Regions from separate parts of the Frigoribacterium sp. CFBP 13729 genome, predicted to be linked through region 2. Evidence: predicted binding sites of a transcription regulator. Region 2 holds the regulator's gene; the other holds the start of a gene.

Region 1 (14,285 bases), on a different contig from region 2:
CACGGAGGCGGCGGCGGCGAGTGCGTTGAGGACGCAGGTCGCGGCGAGCTCACGGGCGAGCGCGGGGGCGACGAGCCCCGGACCGTCGCCCACCTTGCCGACCACGGGCAGCGCGCCGTCGACGAAGGGCAGCTGCCCCGCCGTGTACACCGACGTCCCGACCCTGACGGCCGGCACGTAGACGCCCGCGGGGGCCGCCACCGTGGGGAGGACCAGGCCCAGCTCCGCGAGGCGGTCGTCGACGCGGGCCACTACGCCTCCTGCTTCTGGCGCTTCAGCCAGGCGACGGGGCCGCCCTCGGGGCCCTGGGTCACCTGGACCAGTTCCCAGCCGTCGCTCCCCCAGTTGTTCAGGATCGCGGTGCTGTTGTGCACCATGAGCGGCGTGGTCATGTACTCCCAAAGGACCATTTGTGGTTCCTGTCAGCTCGGATGTCAGCGGTGTCACTTACCCTGATCTTATGTCTGCCCAAAAATCGAAGCCCACGTCCGTCATCGGGGCGCTCTTCGGGTTCGTCGGCTTCAGCGTCCTGGCCGGCCTCCTCGTGACCATCGGGGTGACCCCTGCCATCGCGGTCGCCGGCATGACGGCCTCGAGCACGATCGGGGTCTTCGAGTCGATCCCCGAGTACATCGAGATCGGCAAGCTGCAGCAGCGCAACACGCTGTACGCCAACCAGGGCGGGCAGGCCGTCCCCTTCGCGACGCTCTACAGCGAGAACCGCGTCGAGCTCAAGTGGGACCAGGTCTCGCAGTCCCTCAAGGACGCGGTCGTCGCCGGCGAGGACCGTCGCTTCTACGAGCACGGCGGCGTCGACGTCACCTCTCTCGTCCGCGCCGGCGTCGGCTCGCTGGGCGGCGGAGAGCTCGGGGCGAGCGGCGGCGGCTCGACGCTGACGATGCAGCTGGTCCGCAACATCCGGATCGCGCAGTCCCAGCTCATCGCCGACCCGGACGAGAAAGAGGCGGCCTACAAGGACGCGATCAAGACCACCATCGACCGCAAGCTCGAGGAGATGAAGTTCGCGATCGGGCTCGAGAAGAAGTACACGAAGGACGAGATCCTCCTCGCGTACCTCAACATCGCCTACTTCGGCGACCAGACCTACGGCGTCCAGGCCGCCTCCCAGCACTACTTCAACAAGAACGCGAGCGACCTGAACACGCAAGAGGCGGCGAGCCTCATCGCGATCGTCCAGTACCCGGACACGCGCAACCTGTCGAGCCCGGAGAAGTACGAGGGCAACAAGGCGCGTCGTGACGTCATCCTCAAGTCGATGTACGCCGAGGGCTTCATCGACAAGCCCACGGAGGAGGCGTCGCTCGCGTCGGACATCGCGAGCTACGTCGTGCTCACGGCTCCGACGCAGGGATGCGCGGCGGTCACGGCACCCGGCGCCCAGTACTTCTGCGACTACGTCAAGAAGAACATCAAGAACCTCGCCGTCCTCGGCTCCACCGAGGAGGAGCGGCTCGCGAACTGGAACACGGGCGGGCTGAACGTCTACACGACGCTCGACCTCGACCTGACGGCGAACGCCAAGGGCCAGCTCGACCAGTGGGCCCCCGCCAGCGAGACCAGGGTCCGGCTGGGCAGCGTGGTCAACTCGGTCGAGGCCGGGACGGGCCGCATCATCGTGATGACGCAGAACACGACCTTCTCCGAGCTCGACACCGGCGACCGCACGCAGACCTCGGTCAACTTCAGCACGGATCGGGACTACGGCGGGTCGACCGGCTTCCAGCCCGGCTCGACCTTCAAGCCCTTCACCCTGATCGACTGGATCGAGCAGGGCCACGGCATCACCGAGTCCGTCGACGCAACGCCACGCACCTTCTACCTGAAGGCGGGCGGCGAGCGACAGGGCGGCTGGGCCCCCAAGAACGACGATGGATCAAGACCCGGCCAGATGGCGGTCACGACCGCGACGGCACAGTCCGTCAACACCGCCTACGCGGCGATGGCGTCCAAGCTCGACCTCAACGACATCCGCGACGTGGCACAGCGACTGGGCGTCCACCGCGCCGACGGCGGCGAGATCAGCAACTTCTCGTCCTCCATCCTCGGCACGGCCGACGAGATCGCCCCGCTGACGATGGCCACGGCCTACGCGGCCATCGCGGCTGGCGGCAAGTACTGCGCGCCGATCGTGGTCGACAACATCGTCAACGACGACGGCGTGGCCCTCGGCGGGCAGGCCCAGGAATGCTCGCAGGCTGTCGAGCCCGCGGTGGCCGCGGCCGCCGCGAAGGCCATGTCCGGCCTGTGGTCGAACGGCACCGGTCGCGGAGCGCTCCCCGGCGACGGCTTCGAGGAGATCGGCAAGACGGGGACGACCGACAAGAAGGAGTCCATCTGGATCATCGGCGCGACGACGAAGCTCGCGACCGCGATCTGGCAGGGCAACTGGACCGGCCCCAAGGTCAACCTGCGGTCCATCGGCTCGCCGATCAAGGGAGGCAACTACGCCGCCACCCGAGCGCAGCTCTTCAAGGCCGTGCAGACGGTGAACAACACGAAGTACCCGGGCACCGACTTCCCCGAGGCCAATTCGCGGCTCGTGCGCGGCTCCGGCGTCTCGGTCCCCGAGCTGTCCGGCAGCAGCGTGAGCGCGGCACAGACCATGCTGAAGGGACTCAACCTCGTCTACGCCGACGGCGGCACGCAGCCGTCCGCGTTGCCTGCCGGCCAGGTGGTGGCGAGCGACCCGGTCCCCGGGACGGTGCTGTCCAAGGGAGCCACGGTGACGGTCTTCACGAGCGACGGGTCCGGCGCCGCCGCGATCCCCGACGTGCGGGGGCAGAGCATCGCCAACTCCAAGACGGCGATCGCCGCGGCTGGCTTCTCGGCCGACAAGGTCGCCGTGACCGGGTTCGCCGCAGGCGACGGGAAGAACCAGTGTCGCGTGGCGGCGACGGACCCCGCCGCGGGGACCTCCGTCGCGAAGGACTCCGGCATCGGGCTGACCCTGTACGGCAACCCGCAGGGCGCCGATCCGGGTGGCTGCAAGTGACGCCCCTCCCCCTCGGCAGGGCGACGGCCGCGACCGCACTGGCGGGCGCGGCCGTCGGCCTGGGTGCCCTCGCCTGGGGCAGCCTCGTCGAGCGCAACCGCTTCACCGTCCGACACGAGGTGCTGAACGTCCTCGAGGCCGGCTCCCGTCCGCTGACGATCCTGCACCTGAGCGATCTGCACCTGGCCCCGTGGCAGACCGAGAAGCAGGAATGGGTGCGTGGGCTGGCCGTCTACGAACCGGACCTGGTCGTCAACACGGGTGACAACATCGGGCACGTCGACGCCCACGCAGCCCTGGAGCACACCCTCGAGCCGTTCCGCGGGGTGGCCGGTGTCTTCGTCAACGGCTCGAACGACTACTACGGGCCGGTCCCCAAGAACCCGTTCGCCTACTTCGGCGGCCCCAGCGGCGTCACCCGGACCCCCACGCCCCTCGACATCGGCCGGATGGAGTCGTTCTTCGCCGACCTCGGGTGGCTCGACCTCAACAACGCCGCCCGAGCGATCGAGATCAGGGGATCCCGCCTCGAGCTGTTCGGCGTCAACGACGCACACCGTGGCTGGGATCGTCTCGACCGCCTCCCCGGGGCGCTCGACGACCTGCGCGAGAACGTGCGCTGGCACGACGACCGACGAGGACCTGACCCCATCAGCATCGGAGTCACCCACGCGCCCTACCAGCGCGTCCTCAACTCGTTCGTCAACAACGGGGCCGACGTCATCTTCGGAGGGCACACGCACGGCGGCCAGGTCCGGGTGCCCGGCTACGGCGCGCTCGTCACCAACTGTGACGTGCCTCGTGGCAAGGTCAGCGGGCTCAGCACCTGGAGCCACGCGCGCAAGACCGCCCACCTCGAGATCTCCGCCGGTCTCGGGACGTCGATCTACGCACCGGTCCGCTTCGACTGCCGTCCCGAGGCCGTCGTCCTGACGCTCACGGCCTGACGAGGGCTCACGGGGCCTGGTGGTGCGAGCGGGTCCAAAGATCCGCTATCCTTGTCAGGTTGCTCCACTCGGCCCCTGGGCCGAGCGACACCTCGGGGTGTGGCGCAGCTTGGTAGCGCGCCTCGTTCGGGACGAGGAGGTCGTGGGTTCGAATCCCGCTACCCCGACGAGATGTGAAAAGGCCAGACCCTTCGGGTCTGGCCTTTTCTCATGTGCCTGCTGGTGGGGCGGTCCCCGCCCGCCCCACACCGAACGAGGAGGCCAGACCCTTCGGGGTCTGGCCTCCTCTCGTGTGCCTGCTGCTCGGGGCGGTCCCCGCCCGCCGCAGGACGGAGCCTGCGCCCCCGGGGTCAGGCGAGGCGGCCGTCGCTCTCGGCCAGGTAGCAGGCACCGCAGAGCGACTCGTACGTGACCTCCCGGCCGTCGATGGCGACCTGGTCACCGTCGAAGACGAAGCGGTCGCCGACCTTGCGCGCGTTGAAGACCGCCTTGCGGCCGCACCGACAGATGGTCTTGAGCTCCTCGAGCGAGTGCGCCACCTCCAGGAGTCGGCGACTGCCCGGGAAGGCGATCGTCCGGAAGTCCGTCCTGATCCCGTACGCGAGGACGGGGACGCCCTCGAGCACCGCGATGCGCAGCAGGTCGTCCACCTGGACCGGAGTGAGGAACTGCACCTCGTCGACGAGCAGGCACGACAGGTCGGTCCCCGTCTCCGCCCGCACGCGCTCCCGCGAACGGCAGAACACCTCCCGCACGTCGTCGTCGGGAGCGAACGTCACGTCCACGGGCCGGGTGACGCCCAGCCGGGAGACGATCGCGTCGTCGCCCTTGGTGTCGACCCGCGGCTTGGCCAGCAGGACGCGCTGGCCGCGTTCCTCGTAGTTGTAGGCGGCCTGGAGCAACGCCGTGCTCTTGCCGCTGTTCATCGCGCCGTAGCGGAAGTACAGCTTCGCCACTACTGCAGGTAGCCGTCCTCCGCCGCACGACGGATCAACTCGGACTTCTTGCTCGCGGGCCTGTTGGCCTTCGCGTACTTCTCGCGGACGCGACGGAGGTAGGTCTTCGCCGTCTCGTACTGCACGTTCATCTGGGCTGCGACCTCGTTGGTGCTGAAGCCGGACACGTAGAGGCGGAACGCCTCCGACTCGCCTGCGCTGAGCTTCGGGCGGCTCTGGTTCGCGGCCCCCACGGGCAGCGGGCGCCAGTCGCGCTGAGGCGACGCGTCACGAGCCACGCCCATGACCTGGCGGGCCGCGTCCATCACCTCGCGCATCGGCAGCGCCTTCGAGAGGAACGCCGACGCACCGGCGTCGAGCGCGCGCTCACGCGACTCACGCGTGTCGAGGCTCGACAGCACGATCACCTTGGCGCCGGCGGCGCGGCACGTGCGGACCCGGGCCTCGATGGAGACCGGCTCCTTCAGCTGGAAGTCGAGGAAGACGAGGTCGGTCGGGAAGTTGTCGCTGTGCACGAGCTGCAGCCAGGTGTGCGCCGTGAGGACCAGGTCGAAGTCGTAGGCGTTGACGTTGATCCAGCTCGACAGGCTGTCGAGCAGGACCTCGTGGTCGTCGAGGATGGCGAGGCGGACGCGACGGGTCGCGGGCCCCTCGGAACCAGGCCCGACCGTGCTCCACGACGGGGCAGCGGCTGGCCGGCCGAAGCCCGGACGGAGGGACGAGCGGCCGCTCGGCTCAGTGCTGGTCATAAGAAAACCTTAGTGTCAGGAGGGGCGGGGCGGGATCGACCTGCAGGTCGTCGAAGACGATCCGCACGACGGCGAGGTAGGGCGCGAAGCGGTGGCGGACGGCGGACTCGGACGAGGCGGTGGCGACGCTGATGCGGGCCTCGACCCGCTCCTCCTCGGCGTCCAGCCCCTGGTCGAGCTCGATGCGGACGGTGTCGGGCCGCACGGCGTCGCTCTCGCCGAAGGCGACGAGCAGGGCCCGCAGCGACGTGCGGTGCGCGGCCGTCATCCGGCCGGCTGCCCGGCCGACGTCGACGACGACCCCGGACACGCGGGTGGAGGGGTCGGCCAGCACCTGCTCGAGCCAGCTGCGGTCCGCCTCGGCGACCATGGTGCTGCGGAGGTCGGCGCTGATGCGGCGGGCCCGCTCGACGTCCGCCTCCGTGACGACGCCCGCGGCGACGACCTCGCCGAAGAACGGCGCGACGTCGCGGTTCAGGATGGTCACCCTGTCCTGCTGCACGCTCCGGGCGACGCTCGAGCGGAACTCGTCGGCGCTGGCCTGACGAGCCGAGGAAGCGCCCGCGATCCATCGCTCCACCAGCGTCGTGAAGGCGGCCGAGAACGACGCCCCGGCGAGCGAGAGCGCCAGCACCGGGGTCACGGCGACCACGACGAACACCAGGACGGGGACATCGGTGAGGAACGCCTCCCTCTCGACGAGCACGACCGCCGTGAGCACCACGGCGGACGCCAGCCCCGCGACCACGAGGTCGAGTGCGGGCCGGTACGGCGCGAGGCCCACGAGGAGCAGCCCGACGGCGAGGGAGGCCCAGTCGTCTCTGACCATGGAGTTGTGGCCGGCCGAGGCGACGGCGGCGAGGACTCCGGCGAGGGCACCGAGCCCGACGACGCCCGCGACCGACCACCGGGTGAGCGGTGCCCGGAGCGGACTCGACGCGAGCACCAGGACGACCCCGGCCGCCCCGAGCGCCGCGAGGGCCCCGACGGCAGCGGCGGGCGTCACGATCTCGTCGCGCGTGACGACGGTCGACACCGCCGCGTAGACGACCGCCGCGACCGCGGCGAGCGCCGTGACGGGGCGGGAGCTGAGGGCGCCGAGCGGATCGACCTGCTGCGGGCTGCGGCGGCTCACGGTGCTCCCCCGCCGGCTGTGCGGGACGCCAGGTCGACGGGGCCGGGATCGGCGGTGACCGGGCTGGCCTCCGTCGCCGCACCAGGCGCGACGACCGACTCGGCCGGTGCGACCGGGACGCGGAGCATGACCGACGTGCCACTGCCGGGCGAGGACCAGATCTGCGCCGAGCCCCCCACCCGCCTCGTCCTGGCCTCGACCGAGTTCTTGAGGCCGAGCCTGTCGGGCGCCGTGGCCGCGGCGTCGAAGCCGACCCCGTCGTCGATGACCATCACCGTCAGGTCGACGCCGTCGCCGTACACGACGACCTCGGCACGATCGGTGCCGCTGTGCACGGCGACGTTGGTGAGGCACTGGGCCACGGCGAGGCCCAGGGCGCGGCAGACCGCGGGCGCGAGCCGCGTCACGGCGCCGAGGTCTCCCGTGACGCCGACCTCGAGCCCGCCCTCGCGCGCCCGTGCGACGGCGTGTCCCAGCTCGGACGTCGTCCAGTCGCCCGGCCCGGTCGTCGGGGAGGCCGGCGCCGGGGCCCTGGTCTCGTCGACGAGCCACTCCTGGCCGACGAGCACCTCGAGGTCGGTCGCCATCGACGCCGCGGTCGCCGGGTCGAGCGGGCCGGGCCCGCCGGCCGTGATGGAGGCGAGGTGGTTCAGCACCGTGTCGTGCAGCAGCGCAGACGCCTGCTGTTCCACGTCGTGGCGGATGGCCTGCTTCTGCTGGTCGAAGGCCGCCCGGTGCAGGCTCGGCTGGGCACGGTCGACCCGTCCCCGTGCGAGCAGGGACGACGTCGCCGTCACGGAGACGAGGAGCCACGCGAAGAGGACCGCGACGTCGAGACGCGGCGTCCCGCCGGTCTGCCACGTCGCCAGCTGGGTGACGAGCTCCCCCAGGGCGAAGCCCGCGGTGGCCCAGAGCAGGCTGCCCCGGGAACGCAGCCCGCTGCCTCCGACCATGACGAGGGCGATCTTCGGCAGGGAGAGCGAGAAGGCGTCCGACGCCTGGACCGCCGGGATCTGCGCGAACAGGGTCACGGCGTACCAGTAGAGGCACGCCGAGCCGATGGCGAGGTACGCGAGCACGGCGGTCGTGCTGCGGAACCGCTCGACGACGAAGAGCATGCCGAGCATCGGCAACAGCGCCACGAGGGCAGGCCAGAGCAGGTACGACGGCTCGGCGACCTGGTTCACGATCAGCAACAGGCCGGCACTCGCGAGGACGACGCTCGCGATGACGTGGCAGGCACGGGACAGCGCCCGGCCCACGGTCTGCGGGACGAGGTGTGCGGGGAGGCCGAGCAGCATGGCGGCCCCCTCCTGGTCGACGTGTCGGGCAGGACGATCATGCCAGAACGAGGACTCGTCCTGTACCCCGTTATCTAGGGTCACCTCGCGGGACGGGGCCGAGCCGCCGGGGCGGCTGTGCCCCGACCTCGGGGACGGAGGGACGACCAACGCTGCCGCGGTCAGAAGAGACGTGGCTGAGACGACCGTGCACCGCCCGGCAGCTCGTGGGCGATGAGCGACCGGGGCCGTCCGTCCGCGCCGAAGCCCAGCGTGCCCCTGGCCGCCGCCGCGTCGTCGAGGGCGCTCGAGCGGGTGGAGCCCGTCGCCGGGTCGGCCGTGCCGTGCTCGAGCCCGTGCTCGGCCAGGAGGGGCCGCATGCGGGCCGCGAGCCACTTGCGGTAGCCGAGGGGCGCGTAGGTGCTCGTCGCGTACATGTCGCGGTACCGCGTGACGAGCTCCGGGTGCTCGCGCTCGAGCCAGGCGGACCACCACTCCTTGACGCCGGGCTTGAGGTGCAGGGCCGAGTACAGCAGGCTCGTCGCCCCGGAGGCGCGCACGGCCGCCAGGGCCCGGTGCAGGTGGTCGAGGTCGTCGGTCAGCCACGGCAGGACGGGCATCATGAAGACGGAGCAGCGGAGCCCCGCGTCGGTCGCCGAGCGGACGGTCGCGAGACGCGCGGCGGTGGTCGGCGTGCCCGGCTCGACGGACTGCTGCAGGTCGTCGTCGTGGATCGCGATCGACATCGCGATGTCGACCGGCACGTGCTGGGCCGCCTCGACGAGGAGCGGCAGGTCGCGCCTCAGCAGGGTCCCCTTGGTCAGGATGCTGAACGGGGTGCCCGAGTCGGCCAGGGCCGCGATGATGCCCGGCATGAGCCGGTACTTGCCCTCGGCGCGCTGGTACGGGTCGGTGTTCGTGCCGAGCGCGACGGGGTGGTGCTGCCACGACGGGCGACGCAGCTCACGGGACAGCACCTCGGCGACGTTCACCTTGACGACGATCTGCCGGTCGAAGTCGTCGCCGCCGTTGAGGTCGAGGTACTCGTGCGTCGGCCGCGCGAAGCAGTAGACGCAGGCGTGGCTGCACCCTCGGTAGGGGTTGATCGTCCAGCCGAAGGGCAGGGCGGAGTCGCTGCCGGGCACTCGGTTGAGGGCGCTCTTCGCGAGGATCTCGTGGAACGTCACCCCCGCGAACTCGGGCGTCGTCACCGACGCGACCAGGTTCGACAGCTTCGCCAGCCCGGGCAGGGCCGACGAGTCGGTCGCCGTCGTCGCCTGTTCGCTCCACCTCATGGTCAGAGTCGAACACATGTTCGATCGGACGTCAAGCCGAGACCGGCTCGCGCCTCCTCGGCTCGGCCCAGCTGGCCGAGCCGCGACCGGCAGCGTGCCGCTACGCGTGGATGCGCAGGGCCTCGGCGGTCGCCCCGAGCGTCGCGGCGGCTCGCGCCTCGTCGTCGGCGAGCTGGCCGCCGTAGGTGGGCACCATGCGGCGGAGCGTCGGGGTCCACCCGGCGATCCGGTCGGGGAAGCAGCGCTCGAGCACCGACAACATGATCGGCACGGCGGTGGAGGCGCCCGGCGAGGCGCCGAGGAGGCCCGCGATCGTGCCGTCCGCCGCCGAGACCACCTCGGTGCCGAACTGCAGCACGCCGCCCTTCTTCGCGTCCTTCTTGATGACCTGCACGCGCTGGCCCGCGGTGATGCGGTACCAGTCGGCCGGGTCGGCGTCGGGCATGAACTCCCGCAGCGACTCGAACTTGCTGTCGCTGCTCGCCATCAGCTGGCCGACCAGGTACTTGACGAGCGACAGGTTCGCCAGCCCCGCGCGGATCATCGGGTACAGGTTGTGCGGCCGGATCGAGGCGAAGAGGTCGAACCACGAGCCGTTCTTGAGGAACTTCGGGCTGAAGCCGGCGTACGGTCCGAACATCAGGCTCGCCTGGCCGTCCACGACACGGGTGTCGAGGTGCGGGACCGACATCGGGGGCGAGCCGACGGCGGCCTTGCCGTAGACCTTGGCCGCGTGCTTGGCCACGACGGCCGGGTCGTCGGTCCGGAGGAACTCGCCGCTGACCGGGAACCCGCCGAAGCCCTTGATCTCGTCGATGCCCGACTTCTGCAGCAGGTGCAGCGCGCCTCCCCCGGCGCCGACGAAGACGAACCGGGCGTCGACGCTCGTGGGCGTGCCGCCGACCTGACGGCGCATCGCGACCCGCCACGTGCCGTCGGCGAGCTTCGTCAGACCGGTCACGCGGTGGTCCAGCTCGATGCGCGCCTCGTTCTCCTCGAGGTAGGTCAGCAGGAGGCGCGTGAGGCTGCCGAAGTCGACGTCGGTGCCGGCCTCGATGCGCGTCGCGGCGATCGGCTGGTCCTTCGCGCGGCCCAGGATGAGGGACGGGGCCCACGAGCGGATGACGGAGGCGTCGGTGCTGAACTCCATGCCGGCGAACAGCGGGTGGCCCCGCAGCGCCTCGTGCCGCTTGCGCAGGTACTCGACGTTGGCCTCGCCCCAGACGAAGCTCATGTGGGGCGTCGAGTTGATGAAGGCGGACGGCTCGGGCAGGGCTCCCTCGGCGACGAGGAACGACCAGAACTGGCGTGAGACCTGGAACTGCTCGTTGACCTTGACGGCGCTGCTCGTGTCGATCGTGCCGTCGGCGCGCTCGGGCGTGTAGTTGAGCTCGCAGAGGGCGGAGTGACCGGTGCCCGCGTTGTTCCAGGGGTTGCTCGACTCCTGGGCGACGTCGCCGAGCGCCTCGTAGACCTGGATCGTCCAGGTGGGCTCGAGCTGCTTGATCATGGCGCCCAACGTGGCGCTCATGACGCCGGCCCCGATGAGGGCGACGTCGACGGGCTTCGTTGCCTTCGATGCTTCGGTCACGAGATGCAGTCTAGGCGCGGCGTCTGGGTACGGACCGGCCCCCGGCTCGACGACGAGCCCAGCGAGACGGCGACGGCCAGTCCGACCGCTCAGAGCCCGAGGGTCGTCAGCTCGGCGTCCATCCGCCGGGCCATCTCCGCGTAGCCCTCGTCGTTCGGGTGCAGCCCGTCCGCGGCCATCCACTCGGGGTGCCCCTCGAGCCAGCGGGAGGCGCCCGGCACCCAGTCCGCGCCGACCTCGTCGGCCGCGTCGTGGACCCAGCCGCTGATGACGTCGACGCTCGCCGGTCGATCGTCGGTGTACCAGAACGGCTCGACGACGACGAGGCGCGCATCGGGCAGTGCCGACGCGATGCGGTCGAGGTCGTCGCCGATCTGGGCGTGGATCTCGTCGGCGCGGGCGTCGTACGAGAAGGCGTCGTTCAGCCCCATCGTGACGAACACGATGTCCGGCTCGGCGTCGATGACGAGGCCGGGCAGGTCGCCGCCCTCGAACGACGTGCGGTGGTTGACGAAGCCGAGCCCGTTGACGCTCGGGTTGTACTCGCGCCAGCCGCGCTCCTCGCTGACGATCGTCGACCAGCGGTGCGACGCATCGGACGCCCCCGTGCCGAGGGTGTACGAGTCGCCGTAGAAGGCCACGACCGGGCCGTCTCCCCCCGGGACCGTCGACGAGGCGGCCTGGCCGTCCGTGACGGGCCCGGCGCAGCCCGTCAGGACGGCGGCTGCAGCGGCGAGCAGGGCGACGAGGCCGGGCACGAGACGGGTCATGCCCGGTCTTCGGAGCGACGGAGGCGCGGGTTCGGTGGCGGGACCTACGCCGTCGCGAGACGGCGCGCCGCGACGATCTCGGCGATCTGCACGGCGTTCAGGGCCGCGCCCTTGCGGAGGTTGTCGTTGCTGATGAAGAGGGCGATGCCGCGGTTGCCGGGCACGCCCTCGTCCTGACGGACGCGACCGACGAACGACGGGTCCTTGCCCGCGGCCTCGAGGGGCGTCGGCACGTCGATGAGGACGACCCCCGGCGCGTCCGCGAGGAGCTCGCGGGCGCGAGCGGCGGTGAGCTCGGTCGCGAACTCGGCGTTGATCGACAGGGAGTGCCCGGTGAAGACCGGCACGCGTACGCAGGTGCCGCTGACGAGCAGGTCGGGACGCTCGAGGATCTTGCGGCTCTCGTTGCGGAGCTTCTTCTCCTCGTCGGTCTCGTCGAGTCCGTCGTCGACGATCGAGCCGGCGAGCGGGATGACGTCGAAGGCGATGGGGCGCACGTAGACCGCCGGCTGAGGCATCTGCACCGCGCCTCCGTCGTGGACGAGGCCCGCGGCGTCGCCCTCGAGGGCCGCACGTGCCTGGCCGAGCAGCTCGTCGGCGCCCGCGAGGCCGCTGCCGCTGACGGCCTGGTACGTGCTGACGATCAAGCGCTCGAGCGTCGCCTCGGCGTCGAGGACCTTGAGCACCGGCATCGCCGCCATGGTCGTGCAGTTCGGGTTGGCGACGATGCCCTTGACGGCCTGGTCGATGGCGTGCGGGTTGACCTCGCTGACGACCAGCGGCACCTCGGGGTCCATCCGCCAGGCGCTCGAGTTGTCGATGACGAGCACGCCGGCCTCGGCGAAGCGGGGGGCGTGCGCCCGGCTGCCGGTGGCGCCGGCCGAGAAGAGCGCGATGTCGAGCCCTCTCGGGTCGGCCGTCTCGACGTCCTCGACGACGACGTCGACGCCGCGGAACGGCAGGGTCGTGCCCGCCGAGCGTGCCGTGGCGAAGAAGCGGATCTCGGCGATCGGGAACTCGCGCTCGGCGAGCAGCTTCCGCATGACCTTGCCGACCTGGCCGGTGGCGCCGACCACGCCGACGCGCAGACCTTCTGACATCTCGTGCTCCTGGTGGTGTGGGTGGTTCGGTGAGGGGGCGGGATCGTCGTCGCGGGCGGTCCGGTCAGCGACCGGTGCCGCCCCAGACGACGGCCTCGACGTCGGCGTCGAGCTCGAAGGCCGTGTGCACGACGCGCAGGGCCTCGGCGAGCGTGTCGGCACGCGTCACGACCGAGATGCGGATCTCGCTCGTCGAGATCATCTCGATGTTGATGCCGGCCTCGAACAGGGCCGTGAAGAGGCGCGCCGAGACGCCGGCGTTGGTGCGCATCCCGGCGCCGACGAGGGCGAGCTTGCCGATCTGGTCGTCGTACTGCAGGGACTCGAAGCCGATCTCGGCCCGGTCGGACTCGAGCGCGTTCAGCACGACCGAGCCCTCGGACTTCGGCAGCGTGAACGAGATGTCGGTGCGGCTGGTCGACGCGGCCGAGACGTTCTGCACGATCATGTCGATGTTGGCGCTCGTCTTGGCGACCGTGCGGAAGATCTGCGCGGCCTTGCCGGGGACGTCGGGGACGCCGACGACGGTGACCTTCGCCTCGCTCAGGTCGCCCGCGACACCGCTGATGATGGGCTCTTCCACGTTCTCTCCCTCTTTCGGGTTGACGACCAAGGTGCCCTCGCCGTTGTGGAACGACGAGCGGACGTGCAGGGTGACGCCGTGGCGTCGGGCGTACTCGACGGCACGGATGTAGAGCACCTTCGAGCCGGCGGCGGCGAGCTCGAGCATCTCCTCGCTCGTGATGCGGTCGAGCTTGCGGGCGCGGGGCACGACGCGGGGGTCGGCCGTGAAGATGCCGTCGACGTCGGTGTAGATCTCGCAGACGTCGGCGTCGAGCGCGGCGGCGAGCGCCACGGCCGTCGTGTCGGACCCGCCCCGCCCGAGCGTCGTGATGTCGCCCGTGCTGCGGTTGAAGCCCTGGAACCCCGCGACGATGGCGACCGACCCGGCGTCGAGCGCCTCCCGGATGCGTCCCGGCGTGACGTCGACGATGCGCGCCTTGCCGTGCTGGGCGTCCGTGATCATGCCCGCCTGGCTTCCCGTGTACGACCGGGCCTCGACGCCCTGGCTGCGGATCGCCATGGCGAGCAGGGCCATGCTGATGCGCTCGCCCGCGGTGAGCAGCATGTCGAGCTCGCGCCCGCCAGGCATCGGGGTCACCTCGGCCGCGAGGTCGAGCAGCTCGTCGGTCGTGTCGCCCATGGCGCTCACCGCCACGACGACGTCGTTGCCGGCCTTGCGCGTCTCGACGATGCGCTTGGCGACACGCTTGATGCTCTCGGCGTCGGCGACCGAGGACCCGCCGAATTTCTGCACGATCAAGCTCACGGTGGCGACTCCAGGAGGTGGACGGAACGGGGCGGACGGGCGAGGAGGCGCTCGCGGTCGGGCTGGCGGCGCCTGCGTCCGACGATTCTAGGAGGTGCCCGGCCCGTGTGACGACCGGT
Region 2 (14,285 bases):
GCGCTCAGTCGACGGGGAGTCTCGTCGGCTGAGATGGCGTCCCTGCTCGAGGCGCGCGACCTCGATCCCGAGGTCGTGGCCGACGAGGTGTCGCGCCTCGAAGGGGTGGGTCTCCTCAACGACCGGGAACTCGCCGAGAACCTCCTCGAGACGAAGCAGGGCCGCAAGGGCCTCGGTCGGGGCGCCGTGACGTCTGAGCTGCGCTCGCGGGGCATCGATGCGTCCGTGATCGAGGAGGTCCTCGCCGAGACCGACGACGCCGACGAGCAAGCCAGGGCCGATGAATGGGCCGAGAAGCGTGCGGGCTCGCTGCGGGGGCTGGACAGGGCCACGGCCGAGCGGCGTCTCAACGGCTACCTCATGCGTCGCGGCTACCGCTCTGACACCATCCGTCGTGCCGTCGAGAAGGCCCTGCCGCGCGGTGGCAGCAGCCGGGGCGGCGTCCGCTTCGAGTGACGCCCCGCCCTACACTGGGGCACCATGTCGACGGTCGGTGAAGCGCTGGGCGACGGCCTGGTCGCCGTCGTCGGCTCGACCGGCACCGGCAAGTCCGCGTTCGCGCTCGAGCTGGCCGAGCGTTTCCGCGATGCGGGGCGGTCTGCCGAGATCGTCAACGCCGACGCGATGCAGCTCTACCGGGGCATGGACATCGGCACGGCCAAGGTGCCCGAGGTCGAGCGCCGAGGCGTGCCGCACCATCTCTTCGACGAGCTCGAGGTCACAGCCGAGGCCAGCGTCGAGTGGTACCAGTCCCGTGCCCGTGCAGTCATCGACGACGTCCTCGCGCGCGGCGCCGTGCCTCTCCTGGTGGGCGGATCCGGGCTCTACGTCTCGAGCGTGCTCTTCGACTTCCGGTTCCCGGGCACCGACGTCGCTGTGCGACAGCGCTTCGAGCGGCTGGCCGAGAGCGGCGGCCCCGGCGCGCTGCACGAGTTGCTCACGCAGACCGATCCGGTCGCCGCCGAGCGGATCGGGCCGCACAACGCCCGGCGGCTCGTCCGGGCCCTCGAGGTGGGCGAGATCACCGGCGAGCCGTTCTCGGCGGCCCTGCCCGACGAGGCACGGCGGTGGCGTCCCTCCTCGATCGTCGGGATCGCCGAGGAGAGACCGGTCCTCGTCGAGCGTCTCGACGCCCGCGTCCGGCGCATGTGGGCCGACGGCCTGCTCGACGAGGTGCGCGGCCTGCTGCCGCTCGGCCTCGCCGACGGGATCACCGCCTCCCGGGCCATCGGCTACGCCCAGGCGGCGGCGCAGCTGCGGGGCGACACCGACGAGGAGGCGGCGATCGCCGAGACGCAGGCGCTCACGCGTCGCTACGCCCGCCGCCAGGTCAGCTGGTTCAAGCGGTACCCGGACGTCGACTGGTCGACCACCGGCGACCCGGCGGCCGTCGAGCGGGCCCTCGCTAGACTCCTCGCGTGACCACGACGCTCCAGTTCACCAAGGGACAGGGCACCGGGAACGACTTCGTGTTGTTCACCGACGCCGACGGCGAGACCGACCTCGACGGGGTGGCCATCCGCGCCCTGACCGACCGTCGCTTCGGCGTGGGGGCCGACGGGGTCATCCGTGCCGTCCGCTCGTCCGCGCTCCCGGCCGGCGCCGCGGCGCTGGCGAGCGATCCCTCGGCCGAGTGGTTCATGGATTACCACAACGCCGACGGCAGCCTCGCCGAGATGTGCGGCAACGGCGTCCGCGTCTTCGCGCGTTACCTGGTCGAGCGCGGCCTGGTCGACCTTCCCGTCGGCGAGGCCCTCACGATCGGCACGCGCGCCGGCGTGCGCACGGTGCGGCGTGACGGCTCGGGCTTCCGGGTCGACCTCGGCGCCTGGGCGCTCGGGGACGACGAGCCGACGGTCCGCGCCCGGGAACTCCACGCGGCGAGGCCGGGCCTCTCGCTCTCTGTCGGCAACCCGCACGTGGTCGTCGCCCTCGCCTCCGACGACGAGCTCGACGGGCTCGACCTCTCCTGGGTGCCGGTGCTCGACCCCGCGCCCGCCGAGGGCGCCAACGTCGAGTTCGTGGTCCCGTCCGACCCGCTCGTGGTCGACGGCATCGGTCGCATCCGCATGCGCGTGCACGAGCGGGGCAGCGGCGAGACGCTCTCGTGCGGCACGGGTGCCGCGGCTGCGGCACTCGCCGTGCGGCACTGGGCCGGTGCGGGCGCGCCCGACGACTGGGCCGTCGAGGTGCCGGGCGGCGTGCTCGGGGTCCACGTCGCGCCCGGGGCCGACGGTGAGCACGTGTCGCTCAGCGGACCGGCCGAGCTCGTCTTCAGCGGGGCGCTGACCCTTTAGCGTCCGTCCGTCCGCCACGCGTGGGCGCCGGGGCCCCGGGCCGCGAGGGCGCACGCCCTGTCGTCGTCGCTCGTCTATGCGAGGGACGAGGAGGCGCGACGGGCCCGCAGCACGCGGTATCCCTTGCTCGTCGAGGCCCGCTCCACCTGCACCACGTCCGCCATGGTCGCGTTCATCCACGCCTGGAGCGAGTCGGCGCCGAGGTTCTTCTGCACGACGAGCCAGGCGTCGGAGCCGGGCTCCAGGCGAGGGAGCCACGTCTCGAGGAGGCCGTGCAGCACTTCCTTGCCGACGCGGATGGGCGGATTCGACCAGATCGATGCGAACACGACGTCGTCGGGAACACCGTCGGGCGTCACGGCGTTGACGTTGACGAGGCCCGCGGCCCGTGCGTTCTCACGGACGAGGTCGAGGACCCTCTCGTTCACGTCGACGGCCCACACCGTCGCGTCGGGTGACGACAACGCGAGGCTCAGTGTGATGGGGCCCCATCCGCACCCGACGTCCAACAGGTCGCCCGTCGCGGGCGGCTGCGGTGCACCGGCCAACAGGACGGCCGTGCCCGGGTCGACCCTTTCGGGGCTGAAGACGCCCGACGCCGTCGTGAGCGTCAGCTCTCGCCCTGCGAGGGTCGCCGTGATCGTCCGCCGACGCAGCTCGCTCTCCGGGTTCGGGGAGAAGTAGTGGTCGTTGGTCACGCACGACAACCTACCGAACATCAGCTGCCTGGCCCGTGACGGCCCAGGCTCGACCCCCTCCGGAGGGCTAGTATCACTTCGATGACAGACACCCCCACGACCCCGCTCGACGACGAGCGCGACGGACAGCACGGCGACGACGTCGTGGCTCGGGTCCTCGAGCGTGCGGCGTCGCGGGCGTCCGCCTACACGATCTTCTCGCCGGCCCAGGCGATCCAGACCCGTTCCCTCGACGCATCGGGCGACGGCGACCAGTACGACCGCGAGGACCGCGCCGCGCTCCGTCGCGTGGCCGGCCTCTCGACCGAGCTCGAGGACGTCACCGAGGTCGAGTACCGACAGCTCCGCCTCGAGAACGTCGTCCTGATCGGCGTCTGGTCGCAGGGCTCGCTCTCGGACGCCGAGAACTCGCTCCGTGAGCTCGCCGCGCTGGCCGAGACCGCGGGCGCCTCGGTGCTCGACGGCCTGCTGCAGCGTCGGCCGAACCCCGACCCCAGCACCTACCTCGGCAAGGGCAAGGCGGAAGAACTGCGGCAGACCGTGGCCGCCCTCGGCGCCGACACGGTCATCGCCGACACCGAGCTCGCACCGAGCCAGCGGCGTGCGCTGGAGGACGTGGTCAAGGTCAAGGTGATCGACCGCACGGCCGTCATCCTCGACATCTTCAGCCAGCACGCGAAGAGCAGGGAGGGCAAGGCGCAGGTCGAGCTCGCCCAGCTCGAGTACCTGCTCCCTCGCCTCCGTGGCTGGGGCGACTCGATGTCGCGTCAGGCCGGTGGCCAGGTCGGCGGTGCCGGCGCGGGCATGGGCAGCAGGGGCCCCGGCGAGACGAAGATCGAGCTCGACCGTCGCCGGATCCACACGCGCATGGCCCGCCTGCGACGCCAGATCAAGGAGATGAAGCCGGCACGTGACGCCAAGCGCGCCAACCGCGACCGCAACGAGGTGCCCTCCGTGGCCATCGCCGGCTACACCAACGCCGGCAAGTCGAGCCTGCTCAACCGGCTGACGAGCGCCGGCGTCCTGGTCGAGAACGCCCTGTTCGCGACCCTCGACGCGACCGTCCGCAAGAGCGCGACCGCCGACGGCCGTCCCTTCACCTACGCCGACACGGTGGGCTTCGTCCGCAACCTGCCGCACCAGCTCGTCGAGGCGTTCCGCTCGACGCTCGAGGAGGTCGCTGGCTCGGACGTCATCGTGCACGTCGTCGACGGGTCGCACCCCGACCCCGCCGCACAGCTGGCGACGGTGCGCGAGGTCATCGGCGAGGTCGACGGCCGGGACATCCCCGAGGTCGTGGTCTTCAACAAGAGCGACCTCGTCGACGACGACCAGCGGCTGGTGCTGCAGGGGCTCGAGCCGACGGCCGTCTTCGTCTCGGCGCGCACGGGCGAGGGCATCGACGAGCTCCTCGCCAAGCTCGCCGGGCTGCTGCCCGAGCCCGAGGTCGAGCTCGACCTGCTCGTGCCCTACGACCGCGGCGACGTGGTCTCGCACCTGCACGACTCCGGCCGGGTCCTGACGACCGACTACGACGAGCAGGGCACCCGGGTCCACGCCCGCGTCTACCCGAGCGACGTCGCGGCGCTCTCGCCGTTCGTGCGCACGGACGCTGCCGACGCCGTCGAGACCGGGGAGCCAGCCGCCTCCTGAGCCGTCCGCTCCCCGCACGACGAAGCGCCTCCCGCCCGGTCAGGGCAGGAGGCGCTTCGTCGTTGTCGGGACGGCGTCAGACCGAGCGGAGCACCGCCACGACCTTGCCGAGGATCTGCGCGTGGTCGCCCACGATCGGCTCGAACGCGCTGTTGCGGGGGAGCAGCCAGGTGTGGCCGTCCCGCTGTCGGAACACCTTGACGGTGGCTTCGTCGTCGAGCATGGCCGCGACGATGTCGCCGTTCTCGGCGTCCTGCTGCTGTCGGACGACCACCCAGTCGCCGTCGCAGATGGCGGCGTCGATCATGGACTCGCCGACGACGCGGAGCATGAACAGCTCGCCCTTCCCCACGAGCTGGCGGGGGAGCGGCATGACGTCCTCGACCTGCTGCTCGGCCGTGATCGGGATGCCGGCCGCGATGCGCCCGACCATCGGCACGTGGGCGGTGTCGCCGTCGTCGCTCGTCGAGAGGATGCTCGTGACCGTGGCGACGGGGGCCGGTTCGCCCAGCACCTCGAGGGCGCGGGGGCGGTTCGGGTCGCGACGGATGCGGCCGGCGAGCTCGAGCTGGTTCAGCTGGTGGGTCACGCTCGACAGCGACTTGAGGCCGACGGCGTCGCCGATCTCGCGCATGCTCGGCGGGTAGCCGCTCTGGGCGATGCTCGCCTGGATGGCGGCGAGGATCGACTCCTGCTTGGCGGTGAGCGCCTTGCGCGGGGGCGTCGCCGGGGCGGTCGCCGTGGCGCTGTGCCGGTCGGTCATGTCTCTCCTGCCGTCGATGTCGGTGGTCGCTGGTGTACTCGTCCCACCGACTGGAACCTATCGGATCACGGCCGCCTGGCGAAACACATGTTCGAGTGTGTCGCGCATTCCTGCACCGGGTGTTCGAAGAAAGTGGTTGCCGTCGGGCTCGATCGAAGATATGTTCGGTACACGTCTTCGTGTCCGGCATTCCCGGCCGAGTGCCGGGCACGAACTCGTACGACCAACTCTCGCGGTGAAAGGAACCACCTCATGAGCAGCATCAGCAGCAGCACCCTCGGCACGACAACCGGCGCCACCGGCCCCAGCGTCCCCCGCACGCGCCTCCGCATCACGCGTCGAGGCCGACGGGTCGTGGGCGCGGCGGTCGCGCTCGGCGCAGCGGGCATCGTCGCCGCGGGCCTCCTGCTCGGCCCGGGTGCCGTGGCGTCCGACCAGGCTGCCGACGTGTCGTTCGCGCAGGTCACCGTCGAGGGCGGCGAGTCGCTGTGGCAGGTCGCGAGCGAGATCGCTCCCACCAAAGACCCGCGCGACGTCGTCAGCGACCTCGTCCGCCTGAACAACCTGCCGAGCGCCGAGGTGGCCGCGGGCCAGACGCTCGCCGTCCCCGAGAAGTACAGCCGCTGATCTGATCTGATCTGATCCGGCCTGCCCGGCCTGACAGGTCACGGTGAGGTCGGCGCTCCGCTCGCCGCCTACCATGGCCTCGTGTCCTTCAGCCTCGCCGACCTGCCCATCCGCGACGACCTCAAGGGGCTGACGCCGTACGGCGCTCCCCAAGAGCGGGTGCCCGTCGCCCTCAACGTCAACGAGAACACCCACCCCGTCCCCGCCGACGTCGCCGCCGACATCCTCGAGGCCGTCGGCGCGGCCCTCGTCGACGTGAACCGCTACCCCGACCGCGAGTTCTCGCTCCTCCGCGACTCGCTCGCGGGCTACCTCGGGCACGGTCTCAGCCGCGAGCACATCTGGGCGGCCAACGGCTCGAACGAGGTCATCCAGCAGATCCTCCAGGCGTTCGGCGGCCCGGGGCGTTCCGTCCTCGGCTTCCCGCCCACGTACTCGATGCACTCGATCATCGCGGCGGGCACCGGCAGCACCTGGCTCGAGGGTGCCCGCGACGAGGGCTTCGCGATCTCGCCCGAGACGGCGGTCGCCGAGATCGAGCGTCTCCGACCCGACGTCGTCTTCTTCTGTGGCCCGAACAACCCCACGGGGACCCCGCTCGACCTCGAGACGGTCCGAGCCGCCTACGACGTGACCGACGGCATGGTGTTCGTCGACGAGGCCTACGCCGAGTTCATGCCGGCCGGTCAGCCTACGGCGCTGACGCTGCTCGAGGGGCGGGAGCGCCTGATCGTCTCGCGCACCATGAGCAAGGCCTTCGCCTTCGCCGGTGCCCGGGTCGGCTACATGGCCGCGCACCACGCCGTGGTCGACGCCCTCCGTCTCGTGCGCCTGCCCTACCACCTCTCCTCCCTCACGCAGGCGGCGGCCGTGGCCGCTCTCGCCCACGCCGACGAGATGCTCGCGATGGTCGACGACATCAAGGCCCAGCGCGACCGCATCGTCCGTGTCCTGACCGAGCTCGGCTACAGCCCGTGGCCGACCTGGTCGAACTTCGTCCTCTTCGGGGGCGTCGACGACCCGGCCGACGTCTTCCGCCGCCTCCTGGCCCGGGGCGTGATCGTCCGCGACCTCGGGATCGAGGGGCACCTCCGGGTGAGCGCCGGCACGGAGGCGGAGACGACCGCGTTCCTCGACGCGCTGCGCGACATTAGGCTCTTCTCGTGACCGATCAGCCCCGCGCCCGCACCGCCTCCTCGTCCCGCGAGACGAGCGAGTCGCGCATCCAGCTGTCCCTCGACCTCGACGGGACGGGGCGCTCGTCGATCGACACGTCCGTGCCGTTCTTCGACCACCTCCTGACGGCCCTGTCGAAGCACTCGCTCATCGACCTCGACGTGTCGGCGGCGGGCGACACCCACATCGACGTCCACCACACGGTGGAAGACGTCGGCATCGTGCTCGGCGGCGCGATCAAGGAGGCGCTGGGCGACAAGGCCGGCATCTCCCGCTACGGCGACGCGCTCGTGCCCCTCGACGAGGCGCTGGTCCAGGCCGTCGTCGACGTGTCGGGCCGCCCGTACCTCGTGCACACCGGCGAGCCCGAGGGCTTCGAGTACCACCTCATCGGCGGGCACTTCACCGGCTCGATGGTGCGCCACGTCTTCGAGGCGATCACGTTCCACGCCGGCATCACGGTGCACGTGCGGGTGCTCGGCGGTCGTGACCCGCACCACATCGCGGAGGCCGAGTTCAAGGCGTTCGCCCGGGCCCTGCGTCAGGCCGTGCAGCCCGACGCCAGGGTGACCGGGGTGCCGTCCACGAAGGGCGCCCTGTGACGGTCCGTCCCACGGTGGCCGTCCTCGACTACGGCAGCGGCAACGTGCACTCGGCGGTCAAGGCCCTCGAGCTCGCGGGCGCCGACGTCGAGCTCACGCGCGACCGCGCCAGGGTGCAGGCGGCCGACGGGCTCTTCGTCCCCGGCGTCGGTGCCTTCGGCGCCGTGATGAGCCAGCTGCAGTCGGTCCGCGGCGGCGAGATGATCGACCGGCGACTCGCGGGCGGCCGTCCCGTGATGGGGATCTGCGTCGGCATGCAGGTCTTCTTCGAGGGCGGGGTCGAGCGCGGAGCGACGACCGGCGGCCTCGGCGAGTGGCCCGGCGTCGTCGACGAGCTGAAGGCCGAGGTCCTGCCGCACATGGGCTGGAACCTCGTCGACGCTCCCGAGGGCAGCGTCCTCTTCGACGGCGTGCGCGACGAGCGCTTTTACTTCGTGCACTCGTTCGCGGCGCAGGCCTGGACCCTCGACGTGATCCGCCCGTTCCCCGAGCCCCACGTCACGTGGGCCGACCACGGCGGGCGCTTCGTCGCGGCCGTCGAGAACGGTCCGCTCTGGGCCACGCAGTTCCACCCCGAGAAGTCGGGGCAGCCGGGCATCAGGCTGCTCTCGAACTGGCTCGGGACACTCTGAACCCCCTCTGATCCGACCGCGATCCCGGCCCCGTCGGCGACAGCACGCGGCACGCCCGCGAGAGAGACACCATGAGCGACTTCTGCACGACCCCCGGCCTCACCCTGTTCCCCGCCGTCGACGTCGCGGGCGGGCAGGCCGTCCGCCTGACGCAGGGCGAGGCCGGCACCGAGACGGGCTACGGCGACCCCGTGGCGGCGGCCGACGACTGGAAGTCGCAGGGCGCCGAGTGGCTGCACCTCGTCGACCTCGACGCGGCGTTCGGTCGGGGCGACAACCGGTCGATCATCAAGAAGGTCATCAAGCAGGTCAAGGGCATCGACGTCGAGCTCAGCGGCGGCATCCGCGACGACCGCTCGCTCGACGACGCGCTGAGCACCGGCGTCAAGCGCATCAACCTGGGCACCGCCGCGCTCGAGAACCCCGAGTGGGCCGCGCACGTCATCGCCGAGTACGGCGAGGCCGTCGCGGTGGGCCTCGACGTGCGGGGCACGACGCTCGCCGCGCGCGGCTGGACGGAGGACGGCGGCGACCTCTGGACGGTCCTCGCTCGCCTCGAGGACGCGGGGTGCGCCCGCTACGTCGTCACCGACGTGACGAAGGACGGCACCCTGACCGGCCCGAACACCGATCTGCTCCGGCAGGTGATGGAGCGCACCGACCGTCCCGTCATCGCCTCGGGCGGCATCTCGAGCCTGGACGACATCGCGGCCCTCCGCGAGCTCGTTCCCCTCGGCCTCGAAGGGGCCATCGTGGGCAAGGCCCTCTACTCGGGTGCCTTCACCCTCGCCGCCGCGCTCGACGTCGCATCGGTGTCGTGAGCCACGGCCACGAGCCCCTGCCCGCGGCCGACAGCGCCGGGCGGCCCTTCGCGGGCCGCACCTTCGAGCACCACGACACGGCCCACGCCGGCGACGACGGCTCGGCCGACCCGCGCCTCCTCGAGGCCCTGGTCCGCTTCGGCGCGGGCGGGCTGCCCGAGCACGAGGTCGTCGACGCCCTGCGCCCGGCGCGCCTGCTCATCCCGCTCGTCGCGGTCGCGGGGGAGGAGGGGCTCGACGACCACGGTCGCCGCGTCGACAAGACGCAGGAGCTGTCCATCGTGACGGTCGCCGGACCGGACGGTCGCGCGGTGCTGCCGGCGTTCACGAGCGTCGAGGCCCTCGGCCGGTGGGACGCCGTGGCGCGTCCTGTCCCCGTCGACGCGCGACGGGTCGCGCTCGCGGCCGTGGCCGAGTCGACCGAGCACCTCGTGCTCGACCCGGGGTCGCCCACCGAGTTCGGCGTCCGGCGACCTGCGCTCTGGGCCGTCGCCCGGGACCTTCCCTGGGTCCCCGCCCACGCGGACGAGGCGGTCCTGCAGGCGTTCCTCGCCGCGTCGACCGACGAGGAGGCGCTGGTCGGGCTGGCGATCTCGCCCGGCTACCGAGGCGCCCGCCTCGGTACGCCCGAGATCGTGGTCCGACTCGCCGTGCGTGCCGGCCTCGACCAGCTGCAGCTCAACGAACTGCTGCAGCGCCTCCAGGCGTCCTGGCAGGCCGACCCCGTGATCGTGGACCGCGTCGACAGCATGTCCGTCAGCGTCGTCCCCGCCTGAGGCGGGTCGTGTCGACGGGTCAGTTCAGCTGGCCACGGGTCAGGTGACCGGGCCGGTGAGCTTCTCGCCGGGGCCCTTGCCGACGGCGTCGGGGATCGAGCTGGCCTCGCGGAAGGCGAGCTGCAGCGAACGGAGGCCGTCGCGCAGGGCACGGGCGTGCTGGTCGCCGATCTCCGGTGCGCTGGCCACGACGAGGCCGGCGAGCGACGAGATGAGCTTGCGCGCCTCGTCGAGGTCGGTCTGCGCCGCGGGGTCGTCGGCGAGGCCGACCTTCACGGCCGCCGCGCTCATCAGGTGCACGGCGACGGTGTTGATGACCTCGACGGCGTTGACGTCGGCGATGTCGCGGACGGCGTCGGACGGGTGCTCGACCGGGATGCCGACGGGGGCGTCGTCGGGGCGGTCGGCGGGGTGGGTGTGCGGGGTGTGGCTCACGTGCTGATCCTCTGCTAGGCTTCTCCAGGCTCGCAGCGTCTGCTGCGTGCGAAAGTGGAGATTCTCCCACCCGCGCTTGACCGTCACACGAGGTTACCGGGTTGTTGGCACCCCGTTCGATCCGCACCACCCCGAAGAGCGATCCTCGAGGCGGAGCAGGCTGAGCAGCCAGGGTGCAGTGCACCGCCGTCGACAGACGGTGCGCGTCGCGAGAGCGACCGGTGCGCGAACCTCCTCTTTCCCTGCAGGCCCTCCGGGTCGGCAGGTGACGAAGCGACGACAGAGGAGTTCCGCATCAGCGATCCCCGTACGAACGACCGTATCCGCGTCCCCGAGGTCCGCCTCGTGGGGCCTGCAGGTGAGCAGATCGGCGTCGTTCCCATCGCCATGGCGCTGCGTCTCGCCGCAGAGGCCGAACTCGACCTGGTCGAGGTGGCCCCCAACTCGAAGCCTCCCGTGGCCAAGATCATGGATCACGGGAAGTTCAAGTACGAGGCTGCGCAGAAGGCGAAAGAGGCCCGGCGCAACCAGGCGAACACCATCCTCAAAGAGGTCCGGTTCCGTCTGAAGATCGACAAGCACGACTACGAGACCAAGCGCAAGCGCGCCGAGGGCTTCCTCGAGGGCGGCGACAAGGTCAAGGCCATGATCCTGTTCCGCGGTCGCGAGCAGTCGCGTCCCGACCAGGGCGTGCGTCTGCTCCAGCGCTTCGCGGAGGACGTGTCCGAGCTGGGCAGTGTCGAGTCCACCCCCACCATCGACGGCCGCAACATGGTCATGGTGATCGGGCCCCACAAGAACAAGTCCGAGGCGAAGGCCGAGGCCGAAGCTCGCAAGGCGGCGAACAAGCCCCCGAAGCACCCCACGTCCGACAAGGCGGCGGCCGATGCACCGGCCGAGCCGACAGAAGAGAGCAAGTAAGACATGCCCAAGCAGAAGACCCACTCCGGTGCCAAGAAGCGTTTCAAGGTCACCGGTTCCGGCAAGATCATGAAGCAGCAGGCCGGCATGCGCCACAACCTCGAGGTGAAGAGCGCCAGCCGCAAGGCGCGCCTCAACCAGGACCAGCTGTTGGCCCCGGCCGACGCCAAGGTCGCCAAGAAGCTTCTCGGTCACTGACCGCTGACACGAACGTAGAGGAACAAGAAAATGGCAAGAGTCAAGAGAGCGGTCAACGCCGCCAAGAAGCGTCGCGTCATCCTCGAGCGCGCCGAGGGCTACCGCGGTCAGCGTTCGCGCCTGTACCGCAAGGCCAAGGAGCAGGTCACCCACTCCCTCGTCTACTCGTACCGTGACCGCCGTGCGCGCAAGGGCGAGTTCCGCCGCCTGTGGATCCAGCGCATCAACGCTGCGTCGCGACAGAACGGCCTGACCTACAACCGCCTCATCCAGGGCCTGTCCCTGGCTGGCATCGAGGTCGACCGTCGCATCCTCGCTGAGCTGGCCGTGCACGAGCCCGCCACCTTCGCGTCGATCGTCGCGACGGCGAAGGCCGCGCTGCCCGCCGACACCTCGGCCCCCAAGGCCACGGCCGCCGCGTAGTCACGACTGCGTCAGCACCACCTCACGCAGGGCCCGGACAGCACTCGCTGTCCGGGCCCTCCGTCGTTCCCGGGGCCGGGTGCGGCATAGTTGTCGCGTGCGCACCCCTCTGATCGACAACCCCCGTTCGCCGCGAGTCCGGGCGGTGGCGAAGCTGTCCAAGCGGGACGCCCGCACCGAGACGGGGCTGTTCCTGCTGGAGGGGCCGCAGGCGGTGTCCGAGGCCCTCGCGTTCCGTCCCGAGCTGGTCCTCGAGCTCTACGTCACGCCCACCGCCCTCGAGCGGCACCCCGGGCTGGCCGACGCGGCCGGCGAGGCGGGCCTCGAGGCCGAGTTCGTCACCGAGGCCGTGCTCGACGCGATGGCCGACACCGTGACCCCGCAGGGCGTCGTGGCCGTGTGCCGCCAGTTCCCGACGTCGGTCAAGGACATCTTCGCCGAGGGCGACGACGGCGGGCCGAAGCTCATCGCCATCCTCGAGGAGGTGCGCGACCCGGGCAACGCCGGCACGATCATCCGTGCCGCCGACGCGGCCGGCGCCGACGCCGTCGTGATGACCGGTCGCAGCGTCGACCTCTACAACCCGAAGGTCGTCCGGGCCACGACCGGCTCCCTCTTCCACGTGCCCGTCGCCGTCGGCATCGACCTGGCGAGCGTCGTGGCGCGGTGCGCCGAGGCCGGGATCCAGGTGATCGCGGCCGACGTCAAGGGCGACGACCTGCTGCAGGCGCGGCGGGAGGGCGTCCTCGACGCGCCGACGGCCTGGCTCTTCGGGAACGAGGCGCGCGGGCTCACCGACGACGACCTCGCCCGGGCCGACCGCGCCGTCGTGGTGCCCATCTACGGGCACGCCGAGTCGATGAACCTGGCGACCGCCGCCTCCGTCTGCCTCTACGAGAGCGCGTTCGCCCAGCGCTCGTAGGCCGACCGGACGGCTCGTTTCGGTTGCGTTACGAATCAGCTGTGAGTTTGACCCCCTTCCGGGCGTCTGTTTGTGTGGACCCATGGAACCCCTCGTCGTGGTCGACCACGTCAACAAGCACTTCGGTCAGCTGCACGTCCTCAAGGACGTCACGACCACGGTCGGGCGTGGCGAGGTCGTCGTGGTGATCGGTCCGAGCGGCTCGGGGAAGTCGACGCTCTGTCGGGCGATCAACCGCCTCGAGACGATCGACGACGGCGTCATCTCGATCGACGGCACGCAGCTGCCCGACGAGGGCGCCGCGCTGGCGAAGCTGCGTGCCGACGTCGGCATGGTGTTCCAGAGCTTCAACCTCTTCGCCCACAAGACGGTGCTCGAGAACGTCACCCTCGGCCAGATCAAGGTGCGCGGCCGCTCGAAGGCCGAGGCCGAGAAGCGCGCGATGGAGCTGCTCGACCGCGTGGGCGTGGGCAACCAGGCCTCGAAGATGCCGTCGCAGCTCTCGGGCGGCCAGCAGCAGCGCGTCGCCATCGCCCGTGCCCTCGCGATGGACCCGAAGGTGATGCTGCTCGACGAGCCCACCAGCGCGCTCGACCCCGAGATGATCACCGAGGTGCTCGACGTCATGGTGCAGCTCGCGAAGGACGGCATGACCATGGTCGTCGTCACCCACGAGATGGGCTTCGCCCGGAAGGCCGCCGACCGCGTCGTCTTCATGGCCGACGGCCAGATCGTCGAGGAGTCGACGCCCGAGGAGTTCTTCACGGCGCCGAAGTCCGACCGCGCCCGCGATTTCCTCTCGAAGATCCTCACGCACTGAGCCCGGGCGCCTCGCTCGCGACGCGCCTCCTCGTGCCCCCGTCCCGGCTGCCCGCCCGGACGAGGAGGCGCCCCCAGACTCCCGGACGTCGACCGTCGGCCGGGTCACCCAGCAAGGAGAACGACATGCGACTCAGCAAGGGATTCGTCGCCGTAGCCGCAGCGGCCGTGACGGTGCTCGGCCTCTCGGCCTGCACGGACTCGGCCGCCCCCGAGAGCTCGGTCGACGTCGAGGAGGTCGCGGACTTCCAGGACGGCACCACGATGGCTCGCCTGGCCGAGGCCGGCGAGATCACCATCGGCACCAAGTTCGACCAGCCGCTCTTCGGCCTGGACGACGGCTCGGGCACGCCCCAGGGCTTCGACGCCGAGATCGGCAAGCTCGTCGCCGCCAAGCTGGGCATCCCCGCCAGCGGCATCACGTGGGTCGAGACGGTCTCCGCCAACCGCGAGCCCTTCATCCAGAACGGCGACGTCGACCTCGTCATCGCCACCTACACGATCAACGACGCCCGCAAGGAG

Evidence for each region. The regulator LexA, encoded in region 2, represses DNA repair genes until DNA is damaged. The targets are predictions, from matches to a motif close to TCGAACANNTGTTCGA.
Region 1: a site for LexA is predicted at 9,384-9,399, ahead of IFT77_RS04740 (Rv2578c family radical SAM protein). Genes of this name have one in related genera too.

What each region holds. Positions count from the first base shown of each region.
Region 1 covers NZ_JACYUR010000001.1:1,049,112-1,063,396, forward strand. The annotation lists gene IFT77_RS04695 (Atu1372/SO_1960 family protein) at 1-252, opposite strand, end outside; gene IFT77_RS04700 (hypothetical protein) at 252-410, opposite strand; gene IFT77_RS04705 (transglycosylase domain-containing protein) at 461-3,013, shown strand; gene IFT77_RS04710 (metallophosphoesterase) at 3,010-3,960, shown strand; tRNA gene IFT77_RS04715 (tRNA-Pro) at 4,054-4,127, shown strand; gene IFT77_RS04720 (thymidine kinase) at 4,311-4,916, opposite strand; gene IFT77_RS04725 (response regulator) at 4,916-5,665, opposite strand; gene IFT77_RS04730 (hypothetical protein) at 5,652-6,800, opposite strand; gene IFT77_RS04735 (sensor histidine kinase) at 6,797-8,101, opposite strand; gene IFT77_RS04740 (Rv2578c family radical SAM protein) at 8,263-9,375, opposite strand; gene IFT77_RS04745 (malate:quinone oxidoreductase) at 9,476-10,966, opposite strand; gene IFT77_RS04750 (SGNH/GDSL hydrolase family protein) at 11,056-11,736, opposite strand; gene IFT77_RS04755 (aspartate-semialdehyde dehydrogenase) at 11,781-12,836, opposite strand; gene IFT77_RS04760 (aspartate kinase) at 12,901-14,166, opposite strand.
Region 2 covers NZ_JACYUR010000002.1:812,159-826,443, forward strand. The annotation lists gene IFT77_RS10205 (regulatory protein RecX) at 1-456, shown strand, start outside; gene miaA (tRNA (adenosine(37)-N6)-dimethylallyltransferase MiaA) at 481-1,422, shown strand; gene dapF (diaminopimelate epimerase) at 1,419-2,297, shown strand; gene IFT77_RS10220 (methyltransferase) at 2,372-2,995, opposite strand; gene hflX (GTPase HflX) at 3,077-4,648, shown strand; gene lexA (transcriptional repressor LexA) at 4,725-5,411, opposite strand; gene IFT77_RS10235 (LysM peptidoglycan-binding domain-containing protein) at 5,664-6,038, shown strand; gene IFT77_RS10240 (histidinol-phosphate transaminase) at 6,120-7,205, shown strand; gene hisB (imidazoleglycerol-phosphate dehydratase HisB) at 7,202-7,816, shown strand; gene hisH (imidazole glycerol phosphate synthase subunit HisH) at 7,813-8,448, shown strand; gene priA (bifunctional 1-(5-phosphoribosyl)-5-((5-phosphoribosylamino)methylideneamino)imidazole-4-carboxamide isomerase/phosphoribosylanthranilate isomerase PriA) at 8,520-9,269, shown strand; gene IFT77_RS10260 (SseB family protein) at 9,266-10,045, shown strand; gene IFT77_RS10265 (DUF1844 domain-containing protein) at 10,085-10,423, opposite strand; gene infC (translation initiation factor IF-3) at 10,775-11,401, shown strand; gene rpmI (50S ribosomal protein L35) at 11,405-11,599, shown strand; gene rplT (50S ribosomal protein L20) at 11,630-12,022, shown strand; gene IFT77_RS10285 (RNA methyltransferase) at 12,132-12,944, shown strand; gene IFT77_RS10290 (amino acid ABC transporter ATP-binding protein) at 13,027-13,764, shown strand; gene IFT77_RS10295 (glutamate ABC transporter substrate-binding protein) at 13,890-14,285, shown strand, end outside.